Regions from separate parts of the Butyrivibrio sp. DSM 10294 genome, predicted to be linked through region 4. Evidence: predicted binding sites of a transcription regulator. Region 4 holds the regulator's gene; each other region holds the start of a gene.
The links. The regulator Rex, encoded in region 4, represses fermentation and respiration genes when NADH is low (regulators of the CRP and FNR family bind a similar motif). The targets are predictions, from matches to a motif close to ATTGTTAANTANTTAACAAT.
Positions count from the first base shown of each region.

Region 1: the regulator Rex is predicted to act here: its motif matches at 1,845-1,864, upstream of gap (type I glyceraldehyde-3-phosphate dehydrogenase).
Region 2: the regulator Rex is predicted to act here: its motif matches at 4,080-4,099, upstream of NXH67_RS17655 (DUF5692 family protein).
Region 3: the regulator Rex is predicted to act here: its motif matches at 2,723-2,742, upstream of ptb (phosphate butyryltransferase).

Region 1 is NZ_JANSWL010000081.1:161,591-169,267, reverse strand. It holds gene NXH67_RS12945 (phosphoglycerate kinase) at 1-642, opposite strand, end outside; gene gap (type I glyceraldehyde-3-phosphate dehydrogenase) at 752-1,783, opposite strand; gene NXH67_RS12935 (histidinol-phosphatase HisJ family protein) at 2,074-2,892, shown strand; gene NXH67_RS12930 (GGDEF domain-containing protein) at 3,015-3,752, shown strand; gene NXH67_RS12925 (transglutaminase-like domain-containing protein) at 3,757-4,752, shown strand; gene NXH67_RS12920 (type II secretion system F family protein) at 4,768-5,823, shown strand; gene NXH67_RS12915 (hypothetical protein) at 5,839-6,183, shown strand; gene NXH67_RS12910 (DUF4860 domain-containing protein) at 6,197-6,691, shown strand; gene NXH67_RS12905 (hypothetical protein) at 6,730-7,245, shown strand; gene NXH67_RS12900 (hypothetical protein) at 7,242-7,655, shown strand.
Region 2 is NZ_JANSWL010000088.1:350,080-357,756, forward strand. It holds gene NXH67_RS17640 (FAD-dependent oxidoreductase) at 1-1,583, opposite strand, end outside; gene NXH67_RS17645 (hydrogenase maturation nickel metallochaperone HypA) at 1,736-2,080, opposite strand; gene hypB (hydrogenase nickel incorporation protein HypB) at 2,207-2,875, opposite strand; gene NXH67_RS17655 (DUF5692 family protein) at 2,912-4,033, opposite strand; gene hemZ (coproporphyrinogen dehydrogenase HemZ) at 4,267-5,829, opposite strand; gene NXH67_RS17665 (MBL fold metallo-hydrolase) at 5,860-6,528, opposite strand; gene NXH67_RS17670 (RelA/SpoT family protein) at 6,528-7,677, opposite strand, start outside.
Region 3 is NZ_JANSWL010000062.1:20,538-28,214, reverse strand. It holds gene NXH67_RS05990 (radical SAM/SPASM domain-containing protein) at 1-526, shown strand, start outside; gene buk (butyrate kinase) at 701-1,765, opposite strand; gene ptb (phosphate butyryltransferase) at 1,768-2,688, opposite strand; gene NXH67_RS05975 (acyl-CoA thioesterase) at 2,847-3,353, opposite strand; gene NXH67_RS05970 (glycosyltransferase family 2 protein) at 3,504-4,538, shown strand; gene malQ (4-alpha-glucanotransferase) at 4,535-6,058, opposite strand; gene NXH67_RS05960 (LytR/AlgR family response regulator transcription factor) at 6,184-6,921, opposite strand; gene floA (flotillin-like protein FloA) at 6,921-7,677, opposite strand, start outside.
Region 4 is NZ_JANSWL010000036.1:25,457-33,133, reverse strand. It holds gene NXH67_RS01640 (methyl-accepting chemotaxis protein) at 1-263, shown strand, start outside; gene NXH67_RS01635 (glycoside hydrolase family 2 TIM barrel-domain containing protein) at 420-3,185, shown strand; gene NXH67_RS01630 (redox-sensing transcriptional repressor Rex) at 3,281-3,934, shown strand; gene NXH67_RS01625 (hypothetical protein) at 3,968-4,630, shown strand; gene NXH67_RS01620 (bifunctional ADP-dependent NAD(P)H-hydrate dehydratase/NAD(P)H-hydrate epimerase) at 4,693-6,249, shown strand; gene alr (alanine racemase) at 6,279-7,436, shown strand; gene NXH67_RS01610 (J domain-containing protein) at 7,424-7,677, opposite strand, start outside.

The DNA of each region.
Region 1 (7,677 bases), on a different contig from region 4:
CTTATCAGCAACCTTAGCGCCGCCAAGGATAGCTACGAAAGGTCTTACAGGGTTCTCAACCGCATTGCCGAGGAAGTCGATCTCCTTCTGCATGAGGTATCCAACTGCGTTGTTTCCACCCTTCTCTGTGATGAACTTGGTAACAACTGCTACAGAAGCGTGTGCTCTGTGAGCTGAACCGAAAGCGTCGCATACATAGTCGTCAGCAAGATCAGCAAGCTCTTTAGCAAAAGCCTCACCGGCCTCTTCAGGCTTGGTCTCTTCCTTGCCACGGAATCTTGTGTTCTGAAGAAGAACTACGTCTCCCTCGTTCATAGCTGCAACAGCTGCTGTAGCATCAGCGCCTGTTACATTGTAATCAGCAATGAACTTAACTTCCTTGCCAAGCTTCTCAGAAAGTCTCTTAGCTACAGGTGCAAGTGACTCACCCTCGTTGGGGCCATTCTTAACCTTTCCAAGGTGTGAGCAAAGGATAACCTTACCACCGTCCTTTACAAGCTTCTCAATTGTGGGAAGTGCAGCTACGATTCTTGTCTCGTCTGTGATCTCGCCGTTCTTAAGAGGTACGTTGAAATCGCAACGAACAAGTACACGTCTGCCCTTTACATTGATGTCATCTACGGACTTTTTGTTGAGTGACATATTTTTTTCCTCCTGGATTTAAATTTGAATTAGGATTGTTTAAGAAAAGAGGCCCGGTCCACAAGGACCGGACCTCTTAAAAAGTCTATTTCGATATTGGAGAACTTAATTAACCAAGCTCAGCGAAATACTTGATTGTTCTAACCATCTGTGATGTGTATGAGTTCTCGTTGTCATACCATGAAACAACCTGTACTTCGTATGTATCGTCGTCAACCTTGTTAACAAGTGTCTGAGTAGCATCGAAGAGTGAACCGAATCTCATACCAACGATATCAGATGAAACGATCTCGTCTGTGTTGTATCCGAATGACTCTGTAGCTGCTGCCTTCATTGCTGCGTTAACTGCTTCCTTAGTAACGTCTGCCTTCTTAACAACTGCGAAAAGAAGTGTTGTTGATCCTGTAGGTGTAGGAACACGCTGAGCAGCGCCGATAAGCTTGCCGTTAAGCTCAGGGATTACAAGACCGATAGCCTTAGCAGCACCTGTTGAGTTAGGAACGATGTTAACAGCACCTGCACGTGATCTTCTAAGGTCGCCCTTTCTCTGAGGACCATCAAGGATCATCTGGTCACCTGTGTAAGCGTGGATTGTGCACATGATACCTGACTGGATAGGAGCGTAATCATTAAGAGCCTTAGCCATAGGTGCAAGGCAGTTTGTTGTGCAAGATGCAGCTGAAATGATCTTGTCATCCTTTGTAAGAGTCTTGTGGTTAACGTTGTAAACGATTGTAGGAAGATCATTTCCTGCAGGAGCAGAAATAACAACCTTCTTAGCACCAGCGTTGATGTGTGCCTGTGCCTTCTCCTTAGATGTGTAGAAGCCTGAGCACTCAAGAACAACGTCTACACCAAGCTCACCCCAAGGGCAGTTATTAGCATCTGGCTCTTTGTAGATCTTGATGGTCTTGCCCTTTACTGTGATTGTTCCAGCCTCGTCATCAGCTGTTACGTCATCCTCGTGACCTACTTCAACGTAACGTCCCTGTGATGAGTCATACTTGAGAAGATGAGCAAGCATCTTAGGGCTTGTCAAATCGTTGATAGCTACTACTTCGTAGCCCTCTGCACCGAACATCTGTCTGAAAGCAAGACGACCGATACGACCAAAACCATTAATTGCAACTTTTACTGCCATTTTAAGTTCCTCCTAAAATGAATTTATTTAATTGTTTGCTGTTTCCTTTATAATTACCTGCATTGATAATTTTTTATCAGCAACTACAATTCTAATAAAAAAAAGCATATAAATCAAGTGAATATAGCAAAATATTTAATGTTAATCCATCGAAGTTGCATAAAACCCAAGAAAAAATAAAAAAGTAAAATTATCTTTTATAAGTTATACTATAGAAAGTTAAATTGGACCTAAAAACCGAATTGTCTATCAATATAAAGTAGATATATATAACAGAAAGGCGTAACAAAATGATTCTTGCAGACTACCACATGCACTCCTCAAACTCAGGTGATTCCAAGGCTCCCATGGAATCTATGATACAATCAGCCATCGATAAGGGGCTTAAGGAAATCTGTTTTACAGAGCATATGGATATGGACTTTCCGGGGCTTCCTGAACTGCCTCCGGACCCCTTTTTGCTTGATGTGGAAGCTTACAAAAAAGAATTTCTTATAAATAAAGAAAAATATTCAGACAAAATAACTCTGAAATTCGGAATTGAGATAGGAATGCAGCCCCAGATCGTCGCAGAAAACACTGCCCTTGCCGCAAAGCATGATTTTGACTTTATCATAGCTTCGGAGCATCTGGTGGACAAAATGGATCCCTATTATATGCAGTTCTGGGAGTCACAGCCTTCCGTTAAGGCAGGTATTCTAAGATACTTCGAGCAGACACTGGAAAACATACAGCTCTTTACCGAATATGATGTACTGGGACACCTTGACTACATTGCAAGATATGTTCCCAAGGGTGACTCTACTTATTCTTATAATGCATTCAGGGAAGTTATCGACGAGATCCTTATGGTCGTAATTAAAAGCGGCAAAGGCCTTGACCTTAATTCCAAGGCCCTTGGCGGTGATTTCCACATGTCCAATCCCTGCCCCGAAGCCCTTGCCAGATACAAAGCTCTCGGAGGTAAGATCATAACCTTCGGCGCTGATGCCCACGCCCCAGAGGGAGTTGCCCTGTGCTTTGATAAGATCCGTGAGATTGCACTGTCCGCAGGCTTTACCGAGTACTATACCTTTGACAGGCGCTGCCCCATCTCCCACGAACTATAATCAGATTTTCGATTTTTTTAATAATATGATAACAGCCCTCTTCTTTATTCAATAAACGAAATATAGTAAAATAGTAATGATACATGTGTGAACTATTATGGCGTTTAAGGCGGAGGTTTACGATGAAACCTGAGTTTTATGATAAGAGTAAGAGGGCTAACGTCTATAACAGTATATTCCTATACAAGGTGATTTCTCTTTGTATTCTTGTCATTCTGACTGTCATACTTACCGTTATATTTGTCACAGAATCCGATAAACTAAAGCAAGCTGACGATATGGCTCATCTGTTCATTATCATTGTGGGCATCAGTATCGTTCTCTTTACTTTCTCAATCATATTTGATTTCTACGTTCTTAAGCGCACTGTTTCAATAGGGCGAAGGCTCAACAAAATGGCCTATCTGGACAAGCTCACAGGCCTCCCCAACAGATACAGCTGCGATATTCTGATCGACAGCTTCGATAGTCCCGACAGACTCCCGGGCGCGGGCTTTATCCTGATGCAGATCAATAACCTTACTTCCGTCAACGAAGATTCCGGACATACAGGCGGTAACTGGCTCATCTCAGAGTTTTGCTCCATTCTGGAAGAAGTCTCAGAGAGCTACGGCTACGTTGGCCGCAACGGCGGAAATGAATTCATCATGCTGATAGAAAACTGCGACAGCACCGCAGTAGATATGTTCCTTCTTGACCTGACCAAAAGAATTCACGGTTACAACGAAATGAACGTGGGAGCTCCCATGGAAATATCCTACTCCCGCGTCCTTAACATCGATGAGCATAAGGAAAAGATCTCCGAGCTAATCTCTCTTGGCTACCAAAAGCTACGGAAATCCCCTCAGACACTTTCGTAAAATTATGAAAAAAAATCTGACCGGAAACAGACTAAATAAAATAAGGGCAAATATCCTCTTAGGGGTTATTACCTGTCTTCTTTTTACCATAAACGGCTGCGGTGACGCCGAGGACTTAATAAGCGCCGCACAGCCTTCCGCTGACCAGACAAGCGCAGCGGTAAGTCACGAAAAGGGAAGCAGAGATAATGCCCCTGTTTGTCTTGTGCCCACAACCCCGGGCAAGGTTACCTATGAGAACGATTTTGCCCATGTGGACGCCTCCAATATATCGGAGGGCTATGTGGTTGTGCGCTATACCGGATCATCTCCCAAAGTAAAACTCCAGATCACAGGCCCTGATGAGATTACCTACACTTACAGTCTTAATGTCGATACACCGACAGATGAGGTCTTCCCTCTTCAGTCCGGCGACGGCGAATACATGGTTAACGTGTACGAAAACATTCAGAGTAACCAGTACTCAATGGTATTTACCCAGCCCATTGAGGTAATCCTCGACAATGAATTCGGGCCGTTCCTGTATCCCAATCAGTATGTATCCTTCGAAGTTTCCGACAATGCCATACAAAAAGGAGCTGATCTGTGCTACTCCTGCAACAGCGATCTTGATGTTGTATCGGCAATCTATAACTTCGTAATCACCAATATCGAATATGACTACGACCTGGCTGAATCGGTTCAGAGCGGGTACCTGCCCGACATCGATGAGGTTCTTGCCACACGAAAAGGTATCTGCCTTGACTACGCCGCTCTTATGACCAGTATGTTAAGAAGCCAGCGAATCCCCACCCGAATGGAGGTTGGTTATGCGGGAACAGCCTATCACGCCTGGCTCAGCACCTATATCGAGGACATCGGATGGGTCAACGGCATGATCGAATTTGACGGAACCACCTGGTCCCTGATGGATCCCACCTTTGCATCCACCACCGACACCGAGAAACTCAGATCTTTTATCGGAGACGGCAAAAACTACTCTGTAAAATATATTTATTAATCATCCGGAGGCAACATGAAAACCAATGGCACTATCAAAAAACTAAGCAGCTATGAAATAGCAAACTTCTGCAGGCAGATGTCTCTTCTTATAAAAGCCGGCATCTCACCTTCAGAGGGCATTGAGATCCTTCTCCAGGACATCCACGACAAAGGAAGCCAGAAGCTCCTTAATAGGATCAATCAGGTTCTCCTAAGCGGCGAACAGTTCCACGTAGCTCTTCAGATGAGCGGTGTTTTCCCGGATTATGTTATTCACATGGTAACCATCGGCGAGGAGTCCGGAACTCTGGACACCGTAATGGAATCCCTGGCCGACTACTATGACAGAGAGGAAAACATCCAGTCCAATATCAAGAGCGCCGTGAGCTACCCTCTTATCATGGTATTCATGATGCTTGTGGTTGTGGTGGTTCTCATCGTCAAGGTACTGCCCATCTTCGAGCAGGTATTTGCCCAGCTGGGAACCAGCATGAGCGGCTTCTCACAGTCACTTCTTAATCTTGGAACTCTTCTTAACCGCTATTCGGCAGCTCTTACTATCATACTGGTGGTTCTGGCGGGACTCTTCATCTTCTTCTCCGGAACCTCAACGGGAAAAAAGACCTTCAGGAACATCCTGACCGTTTTTGCCCCCACCAAGAAGCTGATGCAGGAGCTTGAGAGTGAGCGATTTGCCAGCGGTATGGTACTGACATTATCAAGCGGAATGGACACCTATGAGGGTCTTGCCCTTGTTAACAAACTGGTGGAAAGCAAAGAGATGAAGGCCAAGGTGGAAAAATGCAGACAGCTCCTTCTTGACGGCGACAATTTCCCCGAAGCCCTTGAGAAATCCAAGATTTTCTCCTCCTTCTATTCACAAATGGTATCCGTAGGCTTTAAGACCGGGTCCATGGACGCTGCCATGAAGCAGATCGCCGACCGCTTTGAACACGAGACGGAGCGCAAGATCTTCTCTCTTATCTCGATACTTGAACCAACACTTGTAATCGTTTTATCCGTAATCGTAGGAATGATCCTTTTGTCTGTAATCCTTCCTCTGATGGGCATTATGTCCACCATAGGCTGATGAAGAAAGGCTGATATGTCAAGATTTGAAATGGGCGATGGCCACAAACTTCATATATCGGACAGCTTCTACAGAGTGATCTCTATCCTCATCTTTGCCATGGTACTGGTTCTCTTCTTCATCGCTGTGGACGAGACCGGACGAGGCACTGTCAAGAAGCAGCAGGAATCTCTTGAAAACGCTCTTTCAAGGGACATTGTCCAGTGCTATGCCATCGAGGGCAGATATCCTCCTAGTCTTGAGTACATGGAGGACCACTACGGACTAATTTATGACAAATCTGTCTTCTTCGTGGATTACCAGCCCATCGGATCCAATCTGTACCCCGATGTAACTGTTATCCTGATTGAAGGCAATTAAAGGAGGCTCTTGGATGGATGTAAATAGTAAAAAGAGCCATGTGATAGATACGATGTTCGTCATCTGCCTGATGTTCCTCTTCGTCCTGTGCGCGGTGTCGGTTATAGGCATCGGCGCCAGTATCTACAAGAAAAATGTCGGCCAGATGGCAGACAATTACTCCCACAGGATCACCAGCGCCTATGTCACCGAAAAGGTAAGACAGGCTGACGAAAACGGCGCAGTCTTCACTAAAGAGCTCTTTGGCAAAAATGTTCTCGTACTGCAGGAACAGCAGGGAAATGACCTGTACGATACCTATATCTATGAATACGAGGGCTATCTCATGGAACTCTATATAAGAGACAGCATTAAGACCTTTTATCCCCAGTCGGGGCAGAAGATATTGAAGGTAAACAGCTTCAACGTAGCGGAAAACACCGATTCGGTGCTGGAAGTTGATATAGTCACCGAAGACGGCAACAAGAACAGGTTATACATAGCCAAAAGGAGTACAAGACAGCAGTAATGAACAGACGGGCAAGTTCTAAAATAAGTTTGTTCCTGATGGAACTTATAATTGCCATTCTATTCTTTTCCCTTGCAAGCGCAGTCTGTGTAAGGCTTTATTCTGCTGCCCACAGTCTCAGCGAAGAAAGCATTAATCTTAGCAATGCCCTGACCTGGTCCCAAAATCTGTCCGAAGCCTTTTACGGAACCAAAGGCGACGTAAAGGAGATGGAGAAGCTCTATCCCGAAGCAATTGTCAGTAAGGACGACTCCGAAGAACATGTTATTACCGTGGTACTGTTTTTTGACGACGAATGGAATTATGTGGATGCAGAGCTTGTGGATGCCTCCTATGAAGTAATTCTGGAGACCCGCAGGAAAAGCGCAGATGAAGTCTACAGCGACGTAAATGAATACGGAATAACCCTTGTGGGAGACGCCGTTGTCGGAGAAGTAGCTGCCATCGATCTTAGAGGTACCACTGAAGTCTATTCTTTTATTCCGGAGAACGAAGATATGCTTCTCTTCCACGGAAATGTTGATATTTATGTAGGAAAGGGGGTGCCGCAATGAGCAAAGACAGACAGGCTCCCGCTCACGTGGGAAGTGCCTCTATCCTGCTGATCTTCACGGTTCTGAGTCTTATCTCCTTCTCGGCTCTTACCATGGTCAACTCCAAGGCGGACTACAACTTAAGCTATAACCTGTCCAGGAGACAGGCGGCCTACTATGAGGCCTGTCATAAGGGAAATGCCTTTGTGGCGGCGGTCAACTCAGGATATACAGAAGGTGCATCAAAGGGCAAAATTTCAAAGAGCATACCGATAACCGACAATCAATCGCTCAATATTACGTTAATGTCAAATTTCACAAAAAACTCGGGTAATTCGGAAAATACCTTTACCATAACCCAGTGGAAGATAGTAAACTTCGAAGATTCAGGCTACGATACAACGCTTCCGGTGCTGAAAAGAGACGGCTGAATTTAAAACAATTTCCCTAAGA
Region 2 (7,677 bases), on a different contig from region 4:
AGGTCTCTTAATACATCAACCTCAGCCTCAACAATGTTTTTCTCCATAACGAAGGAAGGAATACCATAGGTAACCATTCCGCCGGGTTTCTTGTTCTTATCAAACAGTGTAGGCTTGTAGCCCTTAAGTGCGAGATAATACGCACAGGAAATACCTGCAGGGCCGGCGCCTATAATTGCAACCTTCTCGTCAAAGCCGCCGCCAAGCTTAGGGATTACCTTCTCAGGTACATATCTTGTCTCTGCGTTAAGATCACGCATAGCAACAAACTTCTTTACCTCATCGATAGCAAGAGCCTGATCGATGGTGCCTCTTGTGCATGCATCCTCACAACGGCGGTTACATACATGTCCGCAAACTGCAGGAAGCGGATTGTACTTCTTGATAAGTGCAAGAGCCTCGTCATATCTACCCTGAGAAGCCATCTTGATGTAACCCTGAACAGGAAGGTGTGCAGGACAAGCTGTCTTACAAGGAGCAGTTCCTGTCTTATGTGTGTTTATACGGTTGATGTCACGGTAGTCCTCAGTCCACATATCCTGTGACCACTTCTGCTCTGTAGGAAGAGGCATCTTGGGATATACAACCTCTGTGCCATCCTTTTTGCAGAGCTTCTGTCCAAGGGTTACTGCACCTGCAGGACATACTTCTACGCAGCGACCGCAGGCAACACAGTTATCTTTTTTAACATGAGCCACATATGCAGATCTTGACATATTTGGTGTGTTAAAGAGCTGTGATGTACGAAGAGCATAGCAAACATTAACGTTACAGTTACAGATAGCGAAGATCTTGTTCTGACCATCAATATTGGTGATTTGGTGAACAAATCCGTTGGCCTCAGCCTGCTTGAAGATATCAAGGGCTTCCTCGCGGGTAATGTAACGACCATCCTTCTGTGTCTCAACAACATAATCGGCCATATCACCGATAGCGATACACCAGCCTTCAGGATCATCGGCGCAGCCCTGTTCAAAGGTCTGTCTTGATCTTCTGCAGGAGCAGGGTGAAGCTGCATATTTGCCCTCATATTTATCAAGCCAGTGAGAAATATGCTCGAGATTAATGGACTCACTCTCCATCTCAATAGCCTTCTCAACAGGAATAACATGCATTCCTACGCCGGCTCCGCCCATGGGAACCATATGTGTAAGACCCTCAAGAGGAATACGGCTCATTCTCTCAAAGAAAGCACCTGCTTCGGGATGAGCTTCAAGAACCTTGTGGTTCATATTTCCGAACTCAGCAGATCCGGGAACGTACATAGGAAGAACATACTGTTTCTCATGCTTATCGTTCTCGTAATTCCACTCAATTACGCCATTGTAGGACATCTCATCAAGCTGCTTCTGAAGTTCTTCTTTGGAATACTCAGTACAAAGCTTAGCAATCTCCTCAAAAGTTCTGGGTTTACGCTTCTGCATTTTAAGCGCGATCTCACACTGTTCATCTGTGATCAGATTGTAAAGCCCCCAGTACTCAGGGCTTTCTTTGGTAATCTTTTCAAGTCCGAGCTTGATCTCTTTTCTGTCAGTTACGCACTTTGCAAATTTTGCAAGGGGCTCACGGAAGGGGGCGTTCATATCAACCGTATCTGGAATAATGCCGGCTCTGGGATCAACCTTATTACGGTTTGGATCCAGAGAATAAGGGGTCATCAGATCATTCATATCAAATTGATTTTTATCCATGTACTTTTATCCTCATCTTTCTAATCGTTAACAGTTCCCATGTATCAGGTCGCCGATATTTCTTTTATCATAAATTCATTACCTTTCAGCAGGTAGGTTCGTTCACTGCCGCAGTTGGGGCAGATCTTGCCATGTGCAACAGTTTCGTATTCGGTCTTACAATCCTCACAGAAGCTGACCGCCGGAAGACCCTCAATAATCAGTTCTGAATCCTTCATAAGTTCAGTTCTTGCAGAGGCCCACTTCCATGCATCCTGCAAAAAAGAAGGTACAACTCCCGATACTTCTCCAAGCTGAAGAGTCACCGAATGAATCTTTTCTATTTCATTTTCTTTACCGACTTCGGTAAGATCATCAATTATACGAAACACTACTCCTAATTCGTGCATTTTCCCTCATTTCTATATAAAAAAACGTTCTTTTGGGCAAAAAATCGTGCGATAAGCCGGAGAAAGATAAACTTCCCCTTGTTTATCGCACGATAATCTCAGTTTTAATGCAATAGCAAGAATAAATTATCTAATTGCTTCTTCAATATTCTCAGAAAGCCATTTAGCCCACTCTTCCATTCCTTCACCTGTCTTAGCACAGATAGGAATGATCTTAGCCTTGGGATTTCTGAAAAGAATATTTTCTTTGCATTTCTCAAGATCAAAGTCAAAATAAGGCATTACATCTATCTTGTTAATAAGTACCACATCGCAAATCGAAAACATAAGCGGATACTTGAGAGGCTTATCATGTCCCTCAGGCACCGAAAGGATCATCGCGTTCTTGGTGCTGCCCGTATCAAATTCCGCAGGACATACAAGGTTGCCGACATTCTCTAAAATAGCGAAGTCAACATCCTCAACTCCCAGCTCTCTGATGCCTTGTCTTGTCATGTCGGCATCGAGGTGGCACATACCACCGGTATGAAGCTGGATTGACTTAACTCCTGTTGCTGCTATTGTTCTTGCATCAACATCAGAGTCAATATCAGCCTCCATAACACCGATTCTGTACTTATCCTTTAAAAGTTCGATAGTACGTGTCAGTGTAGTTGTCTTGCCTGATCCGGGCGAAGACATAAGGTTAAGGAGGAATGTCTTGCTCTCCTTAAGTTCGCTTCTGAGCTTGTCAGCGTCCTGATCATTGCTCTCAAAAATGCTTCTTTTAACTTCGATTACTCTTACATTATCCATTTTTTCTGCCTTTTCCTTCAGCTTTTTATTTCTATATTATCTTTCGGCACGGTCTAATGCAAGCTGAAAATCCTTAGTATCTGTAAATACTTCGTTAGCGTAAGGATTCTTACCAATCTTAACGGATCTCTTGATGATCTCAGCAATACAGATCACATTGATAGCGATTGAAAGAATTGCTACAACACCCTGTGATGTTGGATTAGCTGATACTCCCAAAGCAGAAATTGCTTCGCCTGCTGCTACAGTCTTGCCTGCTCCGCTCTGATAAATCTGCATAGCAGAGTTATACAGCATCTCTGTATTAACACCAGCCTCTGTAGCACCACCGTAAACAGAAGGAAGTGCAGCCTGGAATCTGCCGATAAGCTGGAATGTAGGAACAACCTGAGCCCACATACACCAGATAGCAAGTGTGTTGGCACGGTTCTGGATCCATGCGCCCTTGTTCCAGAATGCATTAGCAAATGTAGGAGCAAGAAGAAGTGCAACACCGCAGTACCATGAATGTGTAGGAAGGTTGAGGTATGTATACTCGAAGTTCCATACATCATAAGCAAGGATGAACCAAACTGTCATATCAGGCCAAAGCATATCAGCGTGATTCTTATCCTTAGAAGAATAAAGATGTACACAGCCTGTCATACAGAAGATGTTGATCAAACCTGCAATTGCATTAACAACATTCCACCATCCGCCATAGATGAATACACCCTCATTTGATGCCCACCATGCACCTGAAAGGTCGCCGGTTATAGAAGCTGCAGCAAGAGCAGATTCCATATCTGAAACAACAGCGATTAAAATATTAGCAGCAACGATGAACCAAGGGAACCACTTGAACCATTTCTCTTTGCCAATGCCCCATTTGTACTTGATCATCATGAAGCCTACGCAGCCGATATCAGCAGCATAAAGCTTGAAATAATGGAACCATCCGTCCATGTATGCAACAGTAGGATTTTCCTTTCCTCCGAACATACCAAGATGTGCAAGAATGAAATAAATAGTAAGAATAGTAGGGATGATAACAAATACAAGAATACCACCCTGCTTTGTTCTACGACCGATCTCATTCATAAGAATGAGACCAACAAAAACCATGACCCAACCGATAAGTTGCATAGATGCAGTATTTCCATAAAGTTGGAATAGCATAAAAAAACCTCCTTGTGATATCGCTCTCTCCTTAATAATTATCGATATCGTTATTTTTTTGACATTAGTATAGCATAATGCACAATATTTAGCAATATTTGAGCAGTGTTTTAGGGCAAAAGGGGGCACTTAATTTATAAATATTAGTTTCCGAAATCATGAGAAATACTGCGTTTTATCACAATTATAATATTTTTGGTTTCCAATTATGTGAACAAATATTCATACGTTAATTATTTATCGCTAAATAGTTCACGTTTTCTATTTATCATTTCATCGATCTGTTCCATGTATAATTTCACATCCTTAACATTGTCACAGCGTTCAATCCTGCCATCATATCCGTATACTCTCTTAGTGACAGTGCCGGCTCCAAGAGCTACAATTGACTGAACTTCTTCATTAATTAGGATGTTATATATTCCGGCTTTGCCCGGTGCTGCATAGCCTGTATTCTCAAAATTTCCGCTGATATTCTTCTGCCTGTAGAGATAATATGGAGTAAGCCCCATATCGGCTGCACCGAATGCAGCAATCTTCATCATTTCTTCTGTATTATTAAATGAAGCAACATCGCCTTTTTGCGAGAATCCTCGAATTTCCTTCTCCTTGAGTATCTCAGCAAGCCTTGATCCTCTCTTTATTGCCAGCGAATGAACCGTAAGATCATCGGGACCGAGTTTTTTAATCTCATCCATTGTGTATCGCACATCCTCTGAAGTCTCACCGGGAAGTCCCAGGATGATATCCATGTTGATATTATCAAAGCCCTCTTCTCTTGCCATATGGAAAGAATCTATAAGCTGAGCCACATTGTGCTGTCTTCCGATGAGTTTCAAGGTCTCATCTCTCATAGTCTGCGGGTTGACCGAGATTCTGTCGCACCCTTGTCTCTTCATAGCCTGTAGCTTTTCCCTGGTTATGGAGTCCGGTCTTCCGGATTCAACTGTAAACTCTTTTACTCTGGATGTATCAAGTTTCTTGTGAACATATCCCAATAGCTCATCAATCTGATCCGGCAAAAGTGTTGTAGGTGTTCCTCCGCCTACATATATTGTATCCAGTGTCTTACCTTCGAAGGCGTCAGCCACATAGTCTATTTCCTTCTTAAGACATTTAATATAGTCTCCTACAATATTCTTGTAGGCTCCAATCGGATAAGATGTGAACGAACAATACAGACAGGTCGTAGGGCAAAAAGGAATTCCTATATATAAGCTATAGCCGTTCTCATAATCGATATCCTTAAGAATTTCCTTCTCACGTCTGGCAATTCTGATGCTGAGATCAATCTTCTCATCACTTACAAAATACATATCCTTCATATATTTCCTGATCTCATTATCGCTGCCGCCCTTGTCCACGATATTCATGGCGATTCTGGTGGGCCTAATGCCTGTAAGATTACCCCATGGCAGTTCCTTACCGGTTTTTCTGCTAAGAACCTTGTATATCAGTTTCTTGAGTGCATTCTTGGAATTATCCAGTTCCTGCGTAACGCCGTTGGTGGAATGGCTTGCCCCCTGGGCATTTTTATCCTTGTCAAAAAAGTCTGCGCTATCCATAATGTCCTCAGATACCTTAAGGGTTATGGTTCCGCAGCTTCCTCCTTCGCACTCCTTTATATCAAAATAAATAAAGGATATCTCATCATTATCAGAAATATCCTTCTCCTTGTCTTCATTATCTCCGGGTCTACCCACGATCATCCTGACATTGTCCATAGGATAGAATGCTTTGAACAATGAATGAATGTCATACTGAAACCTGTCCTCACTGAGGTAAATAACCTGCATTTTAATTTCTCCGTTTATACATTCAATAAATCAAGTATAATCCTCTCCGCAGAAGGGATTGTAAACTCTCTCATGACCTATGGTGGTCATCTCACCATGCCCCGGATAAACATAAGTATCATCCGGAAGTACAAAGAGCTTCTCACGAATGGATCTGATAAGTTCGCCTGTGGAACTTGTAGGGAAATCGGTTCTTCCCACCGACTCCTCAAAAAGAGTGTCGCCACAGATAAGAATTCCGGCTTCCTCGAAATAATAACAGCACCCGCCGGAAGTATGTCCGGGAGTAAAAATAACCTTGCACTTCATGCCGGCAGCCTCAATCTCTTCTCCGTCTCTGTAGAAATCATCAGGAGTTATGGTAAGTCTCATACCGTAATCATTGGAAAGATTGAGGTAAGGATCTTTGCACATTGCCATCTCTTTTTCATGGCAGCCAATCCTGGCACCGGTAAGCTGTCTTAGCTTCTCGGCTCCGCCAATATGATCGAAATGCCCATGTGTAAGCAGAATAAGGTCTACAACAAAGCCCTTCTCGGTAAGCTTGTCATATATCATCTCACCTCTGTCGGCGGGATCAAAGAAAATAACATGCTTCTTGCCGTCTTCAAATGTCTTTTCGTCATCAAAGACAAAGTAGCAGTTGGTTCCCACCATACCAAGTGTCATTGCTCCGACCTGTAGATTCTGTTTGCTCATCAGCCTGTTGTCCTTTCGATGTCGATAACGGAGTCGATCTGTCTGATCTTCTCAACGATGTCACGGAGCTGATCCCTTGAAGATACCTGGAAGGAAGTCTCCATTGTTGCAAGTCCCTGCTTGCTGGTTCTGGTATTCATTGACAGAATATCAATATCCTTCTCCGAAAGAGTTCTTGATACGTCTGCAAGTAGACCTGATCTGTTGTTGGCAAAGATTTTGATTGTAGCAGCATACTTGCCGTCTCCGGAAGTATCTGATTGCCATTTGGCTTCAATAAGTCTTGTCTTATCCTCTTCCTGCATCTTGATGACATTGACGCAGTCTCTTCTGTGTATTGAAACGCCTCGTCCTCTGGTAACAAATCCGCAGATTTCATCACCGGGTACGGGATTACAACACTTAGAGAAACGAACCGCAACGTCATGTACACCTTTAACGATAATGGCGTTATCATGGCCGGATATCTGAGGTGTTACATTGGACTCCGCAACTGCAGCAAGAACCTCTTCATCCGTAATATTGCGCTTGTGCTCTTTCTCTCCAAGCTCAAGCATTTTGTTGATGATCTGGCCTTCCTTGAGTCCTCCGTGTCCGACTGCTGCAAGTACAGCATTCCAATCATGGAATCCGTATTTCTTGATAACAATGTTCTGAATCTCAGGTTTGGAAATAGCAAAAAGATCTATTCCCTTACTTCTGCAATATTCAATAAGAAGATCTCGTCCCTTTGAGATGTTCTCTTCCTTAAATTCATTTCTGAACCACTGATTGATCTTGTTCTTGGTAGAAGAAGCCTTGGCAATAGCGAGCCAGTCTCGGCTTGGTCCCCTTGAATTCTGGCTGGTGATGATTTCAATTCTGTCGCCGTTCTGAATCTTATAATCAATGGGAACCAGCTTGCCATTGACCTTGGCGCCTATCATCTTGTTACCTACTGCGCTGTGAACACTGTAAGCAAAATCAATAGGTGTAGAGCCTGCAGGCAGATTCTTAACTTCTCCCGTAGGTGTAAAGCAATATACATCCTCAGAGAACAGGTTAAGATCGGACTTAAGCAGAGTCATGAACTCCTGGTTATCCGACATGTCCTGTTGCCACTCAAGAATCTGGCGAAGCCATATGAGCTTCTCTTCCTCACCGTTCTCA
Region 3 (7,677 bases), on a different contig from region 4:
GCCGCTGTATGAGATAATGAGCGGCATTGATATCGACAGCTGGCGTGTCATGGGCATTGAGCCTATAGGAAGAGCCCTTGAACATCCCGAGCTCCTTCTCACCGATGAAGACCACAAGACAATCATGGATTTCATCCGCAGCAAAAGAGCTGACAATGATCCTGTCACCTACGGCTGCTGCCACTATCTCGGTCTTGACTATGAAAGAGAAGTAAGAGACTGGTACTTCTTCTGCATGGCGGGAATTACCGTTGCCAGCATCACAGTAACCGGAGACGTAATGGGATGCCTTGATATCGACAGAACCCAGAAGGGCGTAGTTCAGGGCAATATAGGAAGCAGGCGTTTCTCCGATATCTGGGAGAATGAATTCAAAGATTATCGCTATGATAAAGGCGAAGACGATGAGAAATGCAAGAACTGCAAGAGCAGAAAATACTGCATGGGCGGCGCCTTCCACACCTGGGATCTGGAGGCCGGCACCCAGCGCCTCTGCCTCAGAAATGCGCTGTTTCCTGATAAATGATGATATACGGATTGCTTCGTTTCTTCGAAACTGTCGCAATCCTACAAGAATTCGGAAATCGCCATGCTCATTTCATTCGCATGTCTTTTTTCCTCATTCTTGTTAAGCTCATAAATAATTAAGGCTAACCATGCAAGCATGGTTAGCCTTATTGCTTATTCGCTTATATCATCATTAATACTGCTGAGCCTTCTCCTCGCCGTTAATTACACGGATAGCGCCCTGTGCAAGAGCAAGAAGCTCGTCCTCACCGGGATATACGGTAACGGGGCAGATCCAGTCAACGCGCTCTTTGATCTTGTCTGTGATAACCTGACCGTATGCGATACCGCCTGTAAGAATGATCTGGTCAACCTTGCCCTTAAGAACTGTAGCGCAGGCACCTATGTTCTTGCAGATCTGATAGATGAAGGCTTCACGAACAAGGATTGCCTTCTCGTTGCCTTCCTCGCACATCTTGTTAACTTCTCTCATATCGTTGGTTCCAAGGTAAGCGTTAAGTCCGCCGTAGCCAACGATCTTCTTTTTCATCTCGTCGTAGCTGTACTTGCCGGAGAAACACATATCTACAAGAGCCTTGGCAGGAATGCCGTTTGCTCTCTCGGGAGAGAATGCTCCGTCGCCGTTAAGTGCTGCGTATACATCAACCATCTTGCCGTTCTTGTGAACGCCTGTGGATGTGCCCCCGCCCATGTGAACTACGATAACGCTGATCTCGTCATACTTTTTGCCAATCTCCTTAGCATAGCGTCTTGCAACAGCCTTCTGGTTAAGAGGATGGTCGATGGAAACACGCTCAATCTCAGGCACACCTGAAATGCGGGCAACGGGCTCCATCTCGTCAACTACTACGGGGTCAACGATGTAGGAAGGAACGCCGATCTCATCGCCGATCTCTCTTGCAAGGATACCGCCAAGGTTGGATGCGTGCTGTCCCTGAACGCCCTTTCTGAGGTCCTCTAACAGTGCATCTGTGCACTCATAGGTGCCACCGGGAATGGGACGAAGAAGTCCGCCTCTTCCTACGATCACGTTGAAGGACTTGATATCGATGCTCTCCTTTTTAAGGAAATCAAGGATAATGTTCTTACGGAAATCCTTCTGATCGATAATTGATGCATAGGACTCGATTTCCTCAGTGCTGTGTCTTAAGGTTTCCTCTTTTACAAGAGTCTCGTCCTCAAAAATACCAACCTTTGTAGATGTGGAACCGGGATTAATGATCAAACTTTTAATCATGATTATTCTCCTTTATTCTGAGCTGCTACAACTGCGGCAAGTGCGATTGAATTAACCTTAACCTCAACGGAATCAGATCTGGAGGTAAGGATAACAGGTGCCTTGGTACCTGTAAGGATGTTGCCGTTCTTAACCTGTGCAAGACGAACGATGGTCTTGTAGGTAAGGTTACCTGCGTGGATATCAGGGAAAAGAAGGATGTCGGCGTCGCCTACGATCTTTCTGTCAAGAGCGCCTGCTTTGTGCTTGGCAGCCTCAGGATCAATTGCAAGGTCCATGGAAAGAGGTCCGTCAACGATGCAGTTCTTGATCTCACCGGCTTCGTTAAGTCTTGTGAGCTCTGCTGCCTCGAGAGTTACGGGCATCTTGGGGTTAACAACCTCAACTGCTGCAAGAGGAGCAACCTTAGGGCACTCAACGCCGCAAGCTCTTGCTACATCCACTGTATATTCAATGATAACTTTTTTGTCCTCAAGTGTGGGATATGGCATGAAAGCAACGTCTGTAAGGAATAAAAGACGATCAATGCCGGGAATTTCAAATACGCAAACATGTGAAAGAGGACGGCCTGTGCGAAGTCCTACTTCCTTATCAAGAACGCTCTTAAGGAAATCCTTGGATTCAAGAGCACCCTTCATATAGATATCAGCCTTGCCGCTAGATACAAGAGATACTGCAGTGCGGGCAGCCTCAATTGTGTCCTTGACATCAATGATCTCGTAGTCAGCGGGATTCATTGAATACTCACTCATGATTTCCTCGATCTTGTCCTTGTCACCAACGAGAATGGGATCAACGATTCCTCTCTCCTTAGCAATCTTAACAGCCTCAAGTACATGTGAGTCCTGGGCTACAGCAACAGACATCTTCTTGGTGCTTGCTGTTTTAAGTTTTGCAAGAATGTCATCAAAGTTCTTACTCATCTATATAACCTCCATTTTTTAATTTACATCGCCATATGACAAAATTTTAACACTTCAATGTTTCAGGTGCAAGTATTTATCTAGGCTGAGTAGGCCAAACCAAAAAGCCGGCAGCGAAGTTTTTCGCCACCGGCCTGTGCCATTTCATAAGTAATATTCTAGAAGCCTTCCATACGTCTCTGACGGCGAAGTTCGCGGCGTTTAACGGCACCTTCCCACTCAGCCTTCTCATTCTCTGTGCGGATGTTAAGTCCATAGGGAACAGTAACGGGAGTTCCGTCGTCATCCACGCACACCTCGGTAAGATATGCTCTGTTGAGCACATGTCTCATACCGGTTCTGATATCTTCAACATAGGTATCTACTCTGACTTCCATGGAAGTCTTTCCAACATATGTAATTTTTCCAATAATAACAAGAACGTCTCCGAGAACCGCGCCCTGCTTGAACTGCATGTTGTCAACAGCAGCGGTTGCAATGGGATTACCCGAATGTCTTATGGCAACAGTGCCTGCCACCTCGTCGATCCACGCCATGAGCTGTCCGCCAAAGAGTCTGTTCTGAGCATTAATCTCATCATACTTAACTACCTTGGTCCACTCTGTTATGGAGTCTTCAACATTCTTGTTGGCAATCTGCTTATCTACATGAAAAACCTTGCCCATTCACTCACCTCCAAAGAGATTTTTATACTACCTATTTTACCCTATTATCCACATATGTGCCATATGGATTTACCCGCCGCTTCTTCCATCTTCCCTGTATTTATGTTAACATTGGGTTTGTAATATTCTGATAAAAAAGGAGCTCTCGCCATGACTTTGGAGCCAAAGGTAAGCGTAATAATACCGGTCTACAACACAGCTGCATATCTCAAGGAATGCATGAAGTCTGTTCTTGAACAGACTTTTTCCGATATCGAGATCATATTGGTGGACGATGGTTCAACGGATGGAATCAGTCCCAAGATGTGTGATGATTACGCATCCTCAGACCAGAGAGTCAGGGTACTTCACAAGGAAAACGGAGGCCTCATGTCCGCCTGGATTGCAGGCACCAGGCAGGCTCTTGCCCCTTATGTCTGCTACATCGACAGCGACGACTGGGTTGACACCGACATGATTGAGAAGCTCTATTCACATATTTCTGCAGACAACATCGACTGCGAGATCATCTCCGGTAACTATATTGTAGAAAAAGCAGGTGAACGAAGGAAGGAAACCCAGGGGCTCATCCCTGGCGTCTACACCGCTGAGCAGCTATCCTCCATCAGAAGAAGGCTCCTTGGCGAAGAGACAAGACCCGTCACCATGTCCCGCTGTATGAAGCTCATCTCCAGACAGCTCGTTCTTGATAACCTCAGCTTTTGTAATACAAATATATCCATGAGCGAAGATGTGAACATTATTCTGCCCTGTCTTCTTGACTGCAGGCGCCTTGTAATTGTGAAGGATGGGTATTTCTACCATTATCGTTCGAATGCAAGCTCCATAGTCCACAGCTACAACCCTAAGCTCCTGTCTAATCTGGAACTTACCGACAAGACCTTTAGAGAGATTTTCAGGGCAAAAGGCATCAAAAACGGCAACGAACAAATGGACCGCGAGTTTATCATCATACTTCACCTGGTCCTCAAAAACGAACTGCGCTGCCAGAGCGGAAAAGTTGTTAAAAGAGTCCGGGATATCTTTCTTCGCGATGATATCAGAAAGAAAGTCCAGAGTACTCCCCTTTCCATCAGTGGCAGCGCCAATAAGCTTATTTACTTTTGCATCAGACATCCCAACACCCCGGTAATCCTTGTTACCAAGGCAATACTTACAGCCTACGACAGGAAGACCAACAGTTAATCTTTTGCTGCTATGGAAGGCACCTTTGGCGCCTTAGGAATTCGGCTGTAGGTCTCGGTCATAAGGCGGATGCTCCTTGCCAGGTCCTGTGACAGGTAATTAGGAGTAAGTCTCCACATCCAGTTGCCCTCGGAGGTTCCGGGAGTATTGATCCTGGCCTCTCTTCCCTTGCAGAGGTAATCCTGAAGCGGAACTATGCACAGGTCTGCCACAGAGCGGTAGGCCTCTCTTATTATATCCCACACAAGAGCACCGTAATCGGTGTTGATGGAATTCACATAACGTCTTGTAAAATCCCTTTCACCGTCATTTATCTCCTGTACCCATGCAAAGGTGGGTGTATTATCATGTGTTCCCGTATACACCACAGCATTTCTCTCGTGCCTGTGGGTCACATATATGCTGTCCCAGCTGGTGAATCCGAACTGAAGGACCTTCATTCCGGGGAACCCTGTATCCTCAAGGAGTTTGACATTTTCCTCGGTGTAGCTTCCAAGGTCTTCTGCTATCATGTTAAGCTCCCCTATCTCCTTCTTAAGAGCCTTGAAGAGGTCCATTCCGGGGCCTTTTTTGAGCTTGCCCTTCTCAGCGGTCTTATCCCCAAAGGGAATCTCATAATATTCGTTGAATCCGTGGAAATGATCGATACGTATCACATCAAACCACTCATAGTTTCGCTTAATTCTTTTTGTCCACCAATCGTAGTCCTTCTTTTTAAGAGCTTCCCAATCATATATGGGATTGCCCCAGAGCTGACCTGTGGGTGAAAAAGCATCCGGCGGACACCCGGCAACTGCCTTTGGACACAGATCCTTATCCATCTCGAACACTTCGGGATGAGACCAGGCATCGGCGCTGTCCATGGCCACGTAGAAGGGAAGGTCTCCGATGATCTTCACATTCTTTTTTCTTGCGTATTCATGGATATCACTCCACTGCTTGTCGAACATGAATTGTTCAAAGTATATGAATTCCAGCTCTTTTTCGTTCTCTTTTTTAACTTTATCAAGAGCCGCCTTTTTGTGGAGTCTTAGCTCATCGTCCCATTCAAGCCAGGATTTTCCTTCCTGAAGCTTTTTGATAATGACATAGAGGGCATAGTCAGGAAGCCAGTAATCGTTGTCCTTGAGATACTTCTTAAGCTCCTTCTTATCCTCTTTTTCCAGGAAATTCTCGTAGGCCTTACGAAGGACTGCTGGTCTGTTCTCGTAGAGCTTGCCGTAATCCACAGCTTCAAGATTGCTGCCAAAGTCCACGCCATTTACGTCATCCCAGGCAAGAAGACCTTCCTCTATAAGCTTTTCCGGTGATATAAAGTATGGATTGCCCGCAAAGGCAGAAAGAGGCTGATAGGGCGAATTGCCAAAGCCCGTGGGTCCTAATGGCAACACCTGCCAGTAGCCCTGTCCGGAGCTCTCCAGAAAGTCCACAAAGTCGAAGGCCTCTTTTGAAAAACAACCTATGCCAAACTTGGACGCCAGTGAGAACACCGGCATAAGAATTCCGCTTTCCCTGTTCATAATCTCTCCTCCTCTTCTGTAAAAATCACAAGATAGATATAATTATACACTAAATATCGATACTGTGCTCCAAACAGAAATGGCTGCTGCCTGGGCAACAACCATTGTCGTGTATTCATATGTAGTTAAAACAGTAGATTCTGCTTCATCTCATTGTATTTCTCAGAGGTCATAAGAGCCGTCTCTGAGGTATCCTTCAGAGTTACAGTATAGGTCCATCTGCCGTAGACTTCAAGTTTCCTGACTGCGCTGAGCCTGATAATATAGGACTTATGGCAACGCATGAACTGCGACGGGTCAAGCTTTTCCTGTATTGCTGTGAGCGAGGTAGCTGTCAGAAAGACTTCGTCTTTCGTAACTATCCTGCACATACCGTCGGCTCTCTCAACCATGATGATGTCTTTGGTATCGATGAGGTTTATCTCTTCTTTTCCCCTGATGACGAGCTTTTCATAGGACTGTTCCGACTTGCTATCGGAATTCTCAGTTTCTTTGACATCGCCCTGAGCCTTGATCCTCTCAAGAGTCTTGGTGATCCTCTCCAGGTCAAAAGGCTTGACCAGATAGTCAAAGGCGTAGATCTCAAAGGCATTGGCCATGTACTCGCTGTGGGCGGTGGCGAAGATAATCTTTACCTTCGGGTCCACCTCTGTGATGGCTTTGGCGCAGTCAAGACCACTCTCTCCCGCCAGATCTATATCCATAAAGACAACATCAGGGCGAATCTTGATAAATTCACTGATGGCCGACGCAAAGTTCCCGCAGGAAGCCACAACGCTGCAATCAGAGGTCCTCTCTATCATCTTCTTCAGGATGCCGCGGATCTGCTCCTCATCCTCAACTATCATTACCTTGATCATCATTACTTTTTATCCTTCTTGGTCTCAACATATTCTGCAATGCTGTTTCCGATGTCGTTCTTCATCTTGGTGTCGGCCTGGACATTCTTGAGATTGTAGTAATCAAGAACTCCTAAGTTGCCTGATCTTAAGGCCTCTGCCATGGCTCTTGGGATATCGGCCTCTGCCTTAACAACCTCTGCCTTCATCTCCTGTTCAAGGGCAACCGCCATTGCTCTTCTCTCCTCGGCCTTGGCCTGAGCGATCTTGGTATTGGCCTCAGCCTGAAGGCTCTGAAGGTTGGCTCCGATGTTTCTTCCTATGTCGATATCGGCGATATCAATTGACATGATCTCATAGGCTGTGCCTGAATCAAGGCCTTTTTCCAGAACTACCTTGGAGATGTCGTCAGGGTTCTCCAGAACGCTGCTGTGAGTGATCGCGGAACCAACAGTGGTTACGATACCTTCACCGACTCTGGCAAGAACTGTTGCTTCGCCGGCACCACCGATGAGCTGATCGATGTTGGTCCTTACCGTGACACGTGCCTTAACAAGAAGCTCAATTCCGTCCTTGGCTACAGCAGAGATCTGAGGTGTCTCGATAACCTTGGGTGTAACACTCATGGTAACGGCTTCGAATACGTCACGTCCTGCAAGGTCGATGGCTGAAGCCTGCTCAAAGGACAGGTTCATGCTGGCTCTCTCTGCGGCGATAAGTGCATTTACAACGCTGTCTACATTTCCACCTGCAAGGTAATGAGCCTCAAGCTGGTTGGTG
Region 4 (7,677 bases):
TGGCTGAGAACGTTGACAATGTTTCCGAATCCATAGGCAGCATTGCTTCCCACGTAGATCAGCTCTCTATAGCTAAGGATAAGCTGGTAGAGATTATTTCCGATCTGTCGGCTATTTCCGAAGAAAACGCAGCATCAACGGAAGAGACCAATGCATCAATGCAGGAGCTGAATGCAACCTTCGCAATCATCTCCGAATCCGCTGCAAAGCTTCAGGAACTTGCCTCCGGCATGACCGATGCAATGAGCTACTTCAAACCTTGATCATAGAATTTAGTGCCCGGGAGTCTCCAACGATTCCCGGGTTTTTTATTGCCTGTAAGCAATTTTCTGATATGGATTGGCAATATGCGCAGTATGCAACCGCAGCTTAAAGAGATATGATTAATAACAAATATATCAAGGTATAAGGTATGGAGCATGTATATAAATCTTGAGGGGAATTGGAAAGTCAGAATTGAAGATAAGGAATATGATGTCATGATTCCGGGGACACTTGATGAGAATGGTGTCGGCGGTGCAGATGAGCTGCTTCTCAAGAAAGAGGGCAGGGAGTTTGTCAAGGCCGATGGGCCAATTGCGAGCAGGTTTACCCGGAAGAATTACTATATGGGAGAAGCTGTTTATTCGAGGGTGATAGACAGTAAGGATGTAGTAGATCCTGATTGCAGAGTTTTTCTTGAGGTGGAGAGATCACGCGGTCTTAAGCTATTTGTGGATGGTAAAAAAGTAGAGTCAATTCGTGGGACCTTATCTACACCGTATGTATTTGAAGTAACGGGACTTGTACATGAGGGTAGCAGGATTGAGCTTGTCTGTGATAACAGCTATGAAGGCATGCCGGCTGCAAATATCCTGTATTCATCGGCTGCTACCGATGAGACCCAGACTAATTGGAACGGGCTTATCGGAAAAGTGGGACTTAAGGTTGTACCCGGTAATTTCATTGATGATCTCAGGATCTACACAAGGGGAAATAGGGCTTATGTGAAGGCGGCTATTTCAGCAGATGCCGGATTTCAGGGGAACATAGTCATCCGCAGCAAGGCATTTAGAGAAGAAGCAGCCCAAATGGCGATCTCCAATACCAACGACTACAGCAACAACTGCATTCAAATTGAGACCGATAGTATTGAGCTGGCTTCCGATGTACTTAAGTGGGATGAATATGAGGATAATCTCTACTGTGTTGAAGCAACTCTCTATGACCTGCAGGGCAAAGAAATCCATAGTGTATATAAGACCTTCGGAATCAGGGACTTTGGCTATGATAATACCGGAAGGCTGACGATAAATGGAAGACGATTCTTTTTAAGAGGCGAAGCTAACTGCGCAGAATTTCCTGAGGAGGGCCACTGGCCAATGGATAAGGACAGATGGCTGGACATCATGGAGAAGTACAAATCCTATGGGATTAACTGCGTGAGATTTCACTCCCATTGTCCTCCTGAGGCTGCCTTTGAAGCGGCTGACAAACTTGGGATAATGGTGCAGCCGGAGCTGTCACACTGGAATCCTGTGGACGCATTTATACCGGAGAACAGTTACGAATATTACAAAAAAGAACTGGTGGAGATTATAACAAGTTATGCGAACCACCCTTCTTTTGTGATGCTGACTCTCGGGAATGAACTGCATTCATCAGAAGCCGGAATATCTAAGATGGAGGAGCTTCTTGATATCGCAAAAAGTATCGATGATACAAGGCTCTATGCCTGGGGATCCAACAATTTCTACGGAGATAGGGGAGCCAATGGAAAGAGCGATTTCTATACCGCAAGTGACTATCGTAAGACGATGCTGAGAGCAACTTCTGCCGGAATGAAGGGGCATCTTAATGAGGACTATCCAAGCGCCTGTCATAACTTCAATGAAGTCTGTAATGAGATCAGAAAAGAATACCGCAAGCCAATTTTTGGCTTTGAAGTGGGGCAATATGAGATACTTCCCGATTTCGACGAAATACAGGAATTCAGGGGAGTATCTGATCCGGTGAATTACAAAATGATCAGGGACAGGGCAGAGCAAAAAGGCGCATTGAAAGACTGGAAGAAGTATGTTGAAGCCACCGGTGAGACTGCGCTTATGTGCTACGGGGAGGAGGTGGAAGCGGTTCTTCGCACTCCTGAAATGTCCGGATTGTCTCTTCTTGGAATCCAGGATTTCCCGGGACAGGGAACCGCACTTGTTGGTATGATGAACTCTCATATGGAGCCCAAGCCCTATAAGTTTGCAGCGCCGGAGAGATTCAGGGAGTTTTTTGCACCTGTCCGTGTACTGGCATGTCTTCCGAAATATACCTACACCTTCAGCGAGCTTCTTTCCTGTGACATTACAATTGCCAACTATGGTAAAAGAGATATCGGTGGAGAGATTGAGGTTGAAATCTCGGAGGAAAACACAGGTATAGGTCTGATGCATCAGACGCAGAGAACGCAGCATTTTCCCAAAGGAGAATTAACCACCGCAGGGAAATTAGGAATCAGATTCTCACTCCTTAAGTCCGGACTCGGAAGAATATGTATACCCGAAGACGTGGGAGTATGTCTTGTAATAAGAATATCTCTTTTGCCGGAAGAAAGCCGGGGGATTGAAAATGAGCCCATTACAAGTACGTACAAGATCTGGGCTTTTCCTGACATAACTCCTGCGAAGCCGGATTCAGTATATGAAACAGCATCTTTTGATGATACAGCCCTGAAGGTTCTTGAAGAAGGCGGCACAGTTTTCCTGTCGCCTGCTTCAGATAAGGAGTCGCTTCCTCATTCTATCAAGGCACAGTTTTCTACGGATTTCTGGTCTGTTGGAACCTTTGATTTTCAGGAGGGCGGAATGGGACAGTATATTGATGACTCCCATCCTCTTTTCAAAAGATTCCCCACAGGAAACCATAACGAGTGGCAGTGGTGGCCTATGGCAGGTAGAAGAGCAGTGTTTGTTCCTGATAAGATCAAGCCCATAATCAAGGAGTTGGACAGCTATTCATATCTAAGAAATATGGCGAAATTATTTGAATGCAGATGTCTGAAGGGAAGGGTTATGTTTTCCTCAATGGGACTTTCGGATCTGCTCGAATATCCTGAGGCAAAGGCGCTTCTTTACGCGATTTATGCCTATTTGGACTCAGATGATTTTGCCCCGACACAGGAACTTACACCGGGAGAGATAAAGGCTTTGTTTGATTGACATTTATTTAACGGACGGCTATAATTGTATCGTTGATTAATTAACAATTAAGTCTTTGATATTAGTCAAAAAATGTAATTGAATAGGGAGTTATCATGTCAGAGAAGGAAATTTCACAGGCGGTCATCAGTCGTCTGCCGCGCTATTTCAGATATCTAGGAGATCTCAAAGAGAGGGGTATTGAGAGAATTTCCTCCCAGGAATTAAGTGATATTATGAAGGTCACTGCTTCACAGATAAGGCAGGATTTCAACAATTTTGGAGGCTTTGGCCAGCAGGGATACGGCTATAATGTAGGCTATCTCTACGAGGAGATCAGTAAGATCCTCGGCATTGACAAGCAGCACAGTCTTGTTATCATAGGCGCCGGCCATCTTGGCAAGGCACTTGCAGGATATACCAATTTTACAAGAAGGGGATTTGTTTTTAAGGGGGCTTTTGATTGCAATCCCGATCTCTACGGCACAATGATCAGGAACGTGGAGGTACGCCCCATCGAGGAGATGGAGGATTTTGTCAAAGAGAACAAGATCGAGATCGCAGTACTGACCATCCCCAAGGAACAGGCAGTGCCCATGGCTCAGAAGCTTGCAGCCTGCGGAATCAAGGCTATATGGAACTTTGCCCATGTGGATCTGGAAGTTCCTAACAATATTCAGGTAGAAAATGTACATTTATCTGACAGTTTAATGAAATTATCGTATAATATAAATAGGTACGAGAAAACATTGAACCCATCCAAGGATTAATAGTCCGAGGGAGGATACCGGAAAGAGACACCGATGGCAAAGAATGACGAAGTGTACATGTCTGCGCTGGAGGGAAAGAGTATTCCCATCCTTACACTGGATAATAAATGGCACCAGCTGTTTACGCAGACGGAGATGACGCCTGAGATTGAGGCTCTGGCGGATCAACTGAATGCACTGGTTGAACGTGATGGCAAGATCAGAACCGAGACCAAGGACATCAAGAAGCTCAAAAAGAAGCTCCTTGCTGAAATTGTCCCCTTGAGAGATCAGGCCACCAAGTCCGGTGACTCTCCCCAGATTGAGAAGGAGATTCAGGACAGAACCCGTCTTATCAATGAATGTAACGAGAGGCTCGACAGTCATACAGATGAGCTTCTGAGTCTTTCCAAAGAGATCTATGATATAGATTACAAGCTTATGATAGAAACCATGAAGGTGTGCTACGAGAGACTTCATGACAATACCGATTATATCAAGGCTATGGATGAATGGATCTCCAAGGTAAGAGTGGAACTTAAGAAAAATGTCATAAGGCTTCAGGAATCGGAGATGGAGAATTACAATCTTTATTCCTATATGCATCAGATCTTCGGACCGGAGGTTATCGAGATTTTTGACATGAAGTATGACCCGGACAGAAGACACCCAGTAAGGCGCCCTCTTGCCGGCAATGAAAATGAATATGTAGAATAATACAGGGCTGCCGTTCTTGGCAGCCTTAATGTTTATGGCCATTTCCCAAAAGGAGGATGACAATGAGATATGCGGTTACCAGCAGTGAGATGAAAATCTGTGACAGAAATACCACTGAGCATTTTGGAATTGACAGCGCTATCCTTATGGAGAGAGCTGCTCTCAAGATCTGCGACAGGATAGATGAGTGGAGAGCCGGGCGCTGCATTAACAGGCCGCTTCGTTGTCTTATAATATGCGGTGTGGGAAATAACGGCGGAGACGGAGCCTGCGCAGCAAGACTTCTTCTTCAGAGGGGATATCGCGTCAATATCTGTGTTCTTGGAGATTATACCAAGTGCTCAGACCTTCTTCTTAAGCAGCTTAAGATTCTGGAAAAGTACAAGATACTCACGGACACTTTTTCCAATATAGTGGACAACAAAAACATTGTTCAGTGGGATATCATAATAGATGCGATGTTTGGAATCGGCCTGTCGAGGCCTGTGTCCGGAGATTACGTTGAGGCTGTTAACTTCATCAACCAGCAGAAAGCTGTTCGAAAGGATGACCTGTTCATTGTTTCTGTCGACATGCCCTCGGGGGTCAATGCCGATAACGGTCAGATATGCCAGGCCGCAGTTAAGGCGGATGCCACAGTGACTTTTAATCAGGTCAAGATAGGACAACTCATGTACCCCGGTTGTGAACAAGTTGGGCGACTCTACGTTGAGGACGCCGGTATCACCGGGGAGAGTTTTCTTGGAAAGGAACCGGAGGCCTTTTTCTATGACGGAGATATAGATAAGCTTCTTCCTTCCAGAAAAAAGGATTCCAATAAGGGAAGCAATGGTAAAGTTCTGATCATTGCAGGTTCCACAGACATCAGCGGAGCTTGTATCCTATGTGCAACAGCAGCGCTCAGAAGCGGCTCCGGTATGATACGCGTATTTACATCAAGTGCCAATGCGGTCGCCGTCAAGACTCTTTTACCGGAAGCAATACTTGATGTGTATGAAGAGGACGAGAATTTTGAAAGCAAGCTTGAGAAGGCTTTTGAATGGTCTACCCAGGCTGTTCTCGGACCCGGCATTGGAACACTTTCAACGGGCAAAAAGCTTGTAAGAAGTGTATTAAAGAGCTATGATAAAAGTCTTGTCGTAGACGCAGATGCAATTAATATCATCGCTGAGGACAAGAAACTCAGAAACCTTGCTGCCAACTATGCTACCGGCGGTAAGAGACTAATTCTTACACCTCATCTTGCAGAGTTTGCAAGACTATACGGTAAGAGTGTTAAGGAATGCAAGGACAATATTCTTGAATATCCAAGACTTCTTGCTTCGGAGCTTCACTGTACGGTGGTCTGCAAGGATGCAAGAACCATAATAGCCGATGGCTATGAGAAAAAGATATATATTAACGTAAGCGGCAATGACGGAATGGCAACAGCCGGAAGCGGTGACGTTCTGTCGGGAATAATGGGGGCATTTATCTGCGATAAGCAGAGTAGCTTCGAGGCAGCGTGCCTGTCCTGTTATCTCCACGGCCTCTGCGGAGATGCCGCAGCGAAGAGGCTTGGCAAGCATTTCATGGCAGCTTCGGATATCACCAGTGAGCTAGCCAATTTATTGGATTAAATTTTATTTATAAGGATGGTTTGAACATGTTGGAAGAATACTCCAGAGTATATGCCAAAATTGATCTTGGTGCCATAAGACATAATCTTGATGCTATGAAGAATAATATACCTGCGGGCACAAGGATGATGGCTGTTATCAAGACGGATGCCTATGGACACGGCGCGGTTCGTATAGCAGAAGAACTGGAGAAAGTGGATTATATCAGCGGATATGCCACAGCCACCGCAGAGGAGGCCTTCGAACTTAGAGACAATGGAGTCAATAAGCCCATTCTCATCCTTGGTTATACATTCCCATATTCTCATAGGAGAATGCTTTTACAGGGAATTCGTCCCACCGTATTTCGTATGGACATGGCAAAAGAGCTGTCTGAGTGCGCACAGGCACTTATAGATAGCGGCGAGCTGTCAGAGCCTGCACCTATTCATATTGCTGTGGATACCGGAATGAGCAGAATAGGAATTACCCCTGATGACAACGGAGCAGATTTTATCAAAGAGGTAGCAGCTCTTAAGGGAGTCAGAATAGAAGGAATATTTACCCATTTTGCCAGAGCGGATGAAAAGGATCTCACCAATGTGAAGGAGAGGGAGAAGGTCTTTTCTGACTTCGTGAATATGGCAGAGGAGAAGGCCGGTATTACAATTCCAATCAAGCATTGTGCCAATTCCGCCAGCATTATAGCAGTTCCCGAATCAAGCATGGATATGGTGAGAGCAGGAGTAACCGTCTATGGGATGTGGCCCTCTGAGGAAGTGCCCAAGGACATAATAGATCTTAAACCCACCATGGAGCTTATCAGTCATATAGTAATGATCAAAGAGGTTCCTGCAGGAACACCTGTAAGCTACGGCGGAACCTATGTGACCGGTGACAGCACCAGGATCGCAACCATTCCCGTAGGCTACGGCGACGGATATCCAAGGAGTCTGTCCAACAAGGGCTATGTACTTATAAATGGCAGACGCGCCAACATTTTGGGACGCGTGTGCATGGATCAGTTCATGGTGGATGTTACTGATATTCCCGATGCAGCAGAGGGGGATGAAGTAGTCCTTCTCGGAAGAGATAAAAAGAGCGGTGAGGAGATCACCGCAGAGTTTCTTGGAGAGCTCAGCGGAAGATTCAACTATGAGCTCACCTGTGATATTAACAAAAGAGTACCAAGAGTTTATGTTTCCTGAAATCTTTTACTCTTTTTGGCCTTGTCATACTGGACGTTGATTTCCTGGAGTGCCCGGGTATCACCGTCCATATTGTCGGGATGATAGAGCTTGACCAGGGATCTGTATTTTTTATCAAGGCTTTCCTTTGAACTGCAACCGGCAAAGAAATCAAAGCCGGGATTTTCATCATCGTAGTCTTCATCAGATTCGTCGTCATCATATTCTTCTTCGTAATATTCCTCATCATCAGAATACTCAT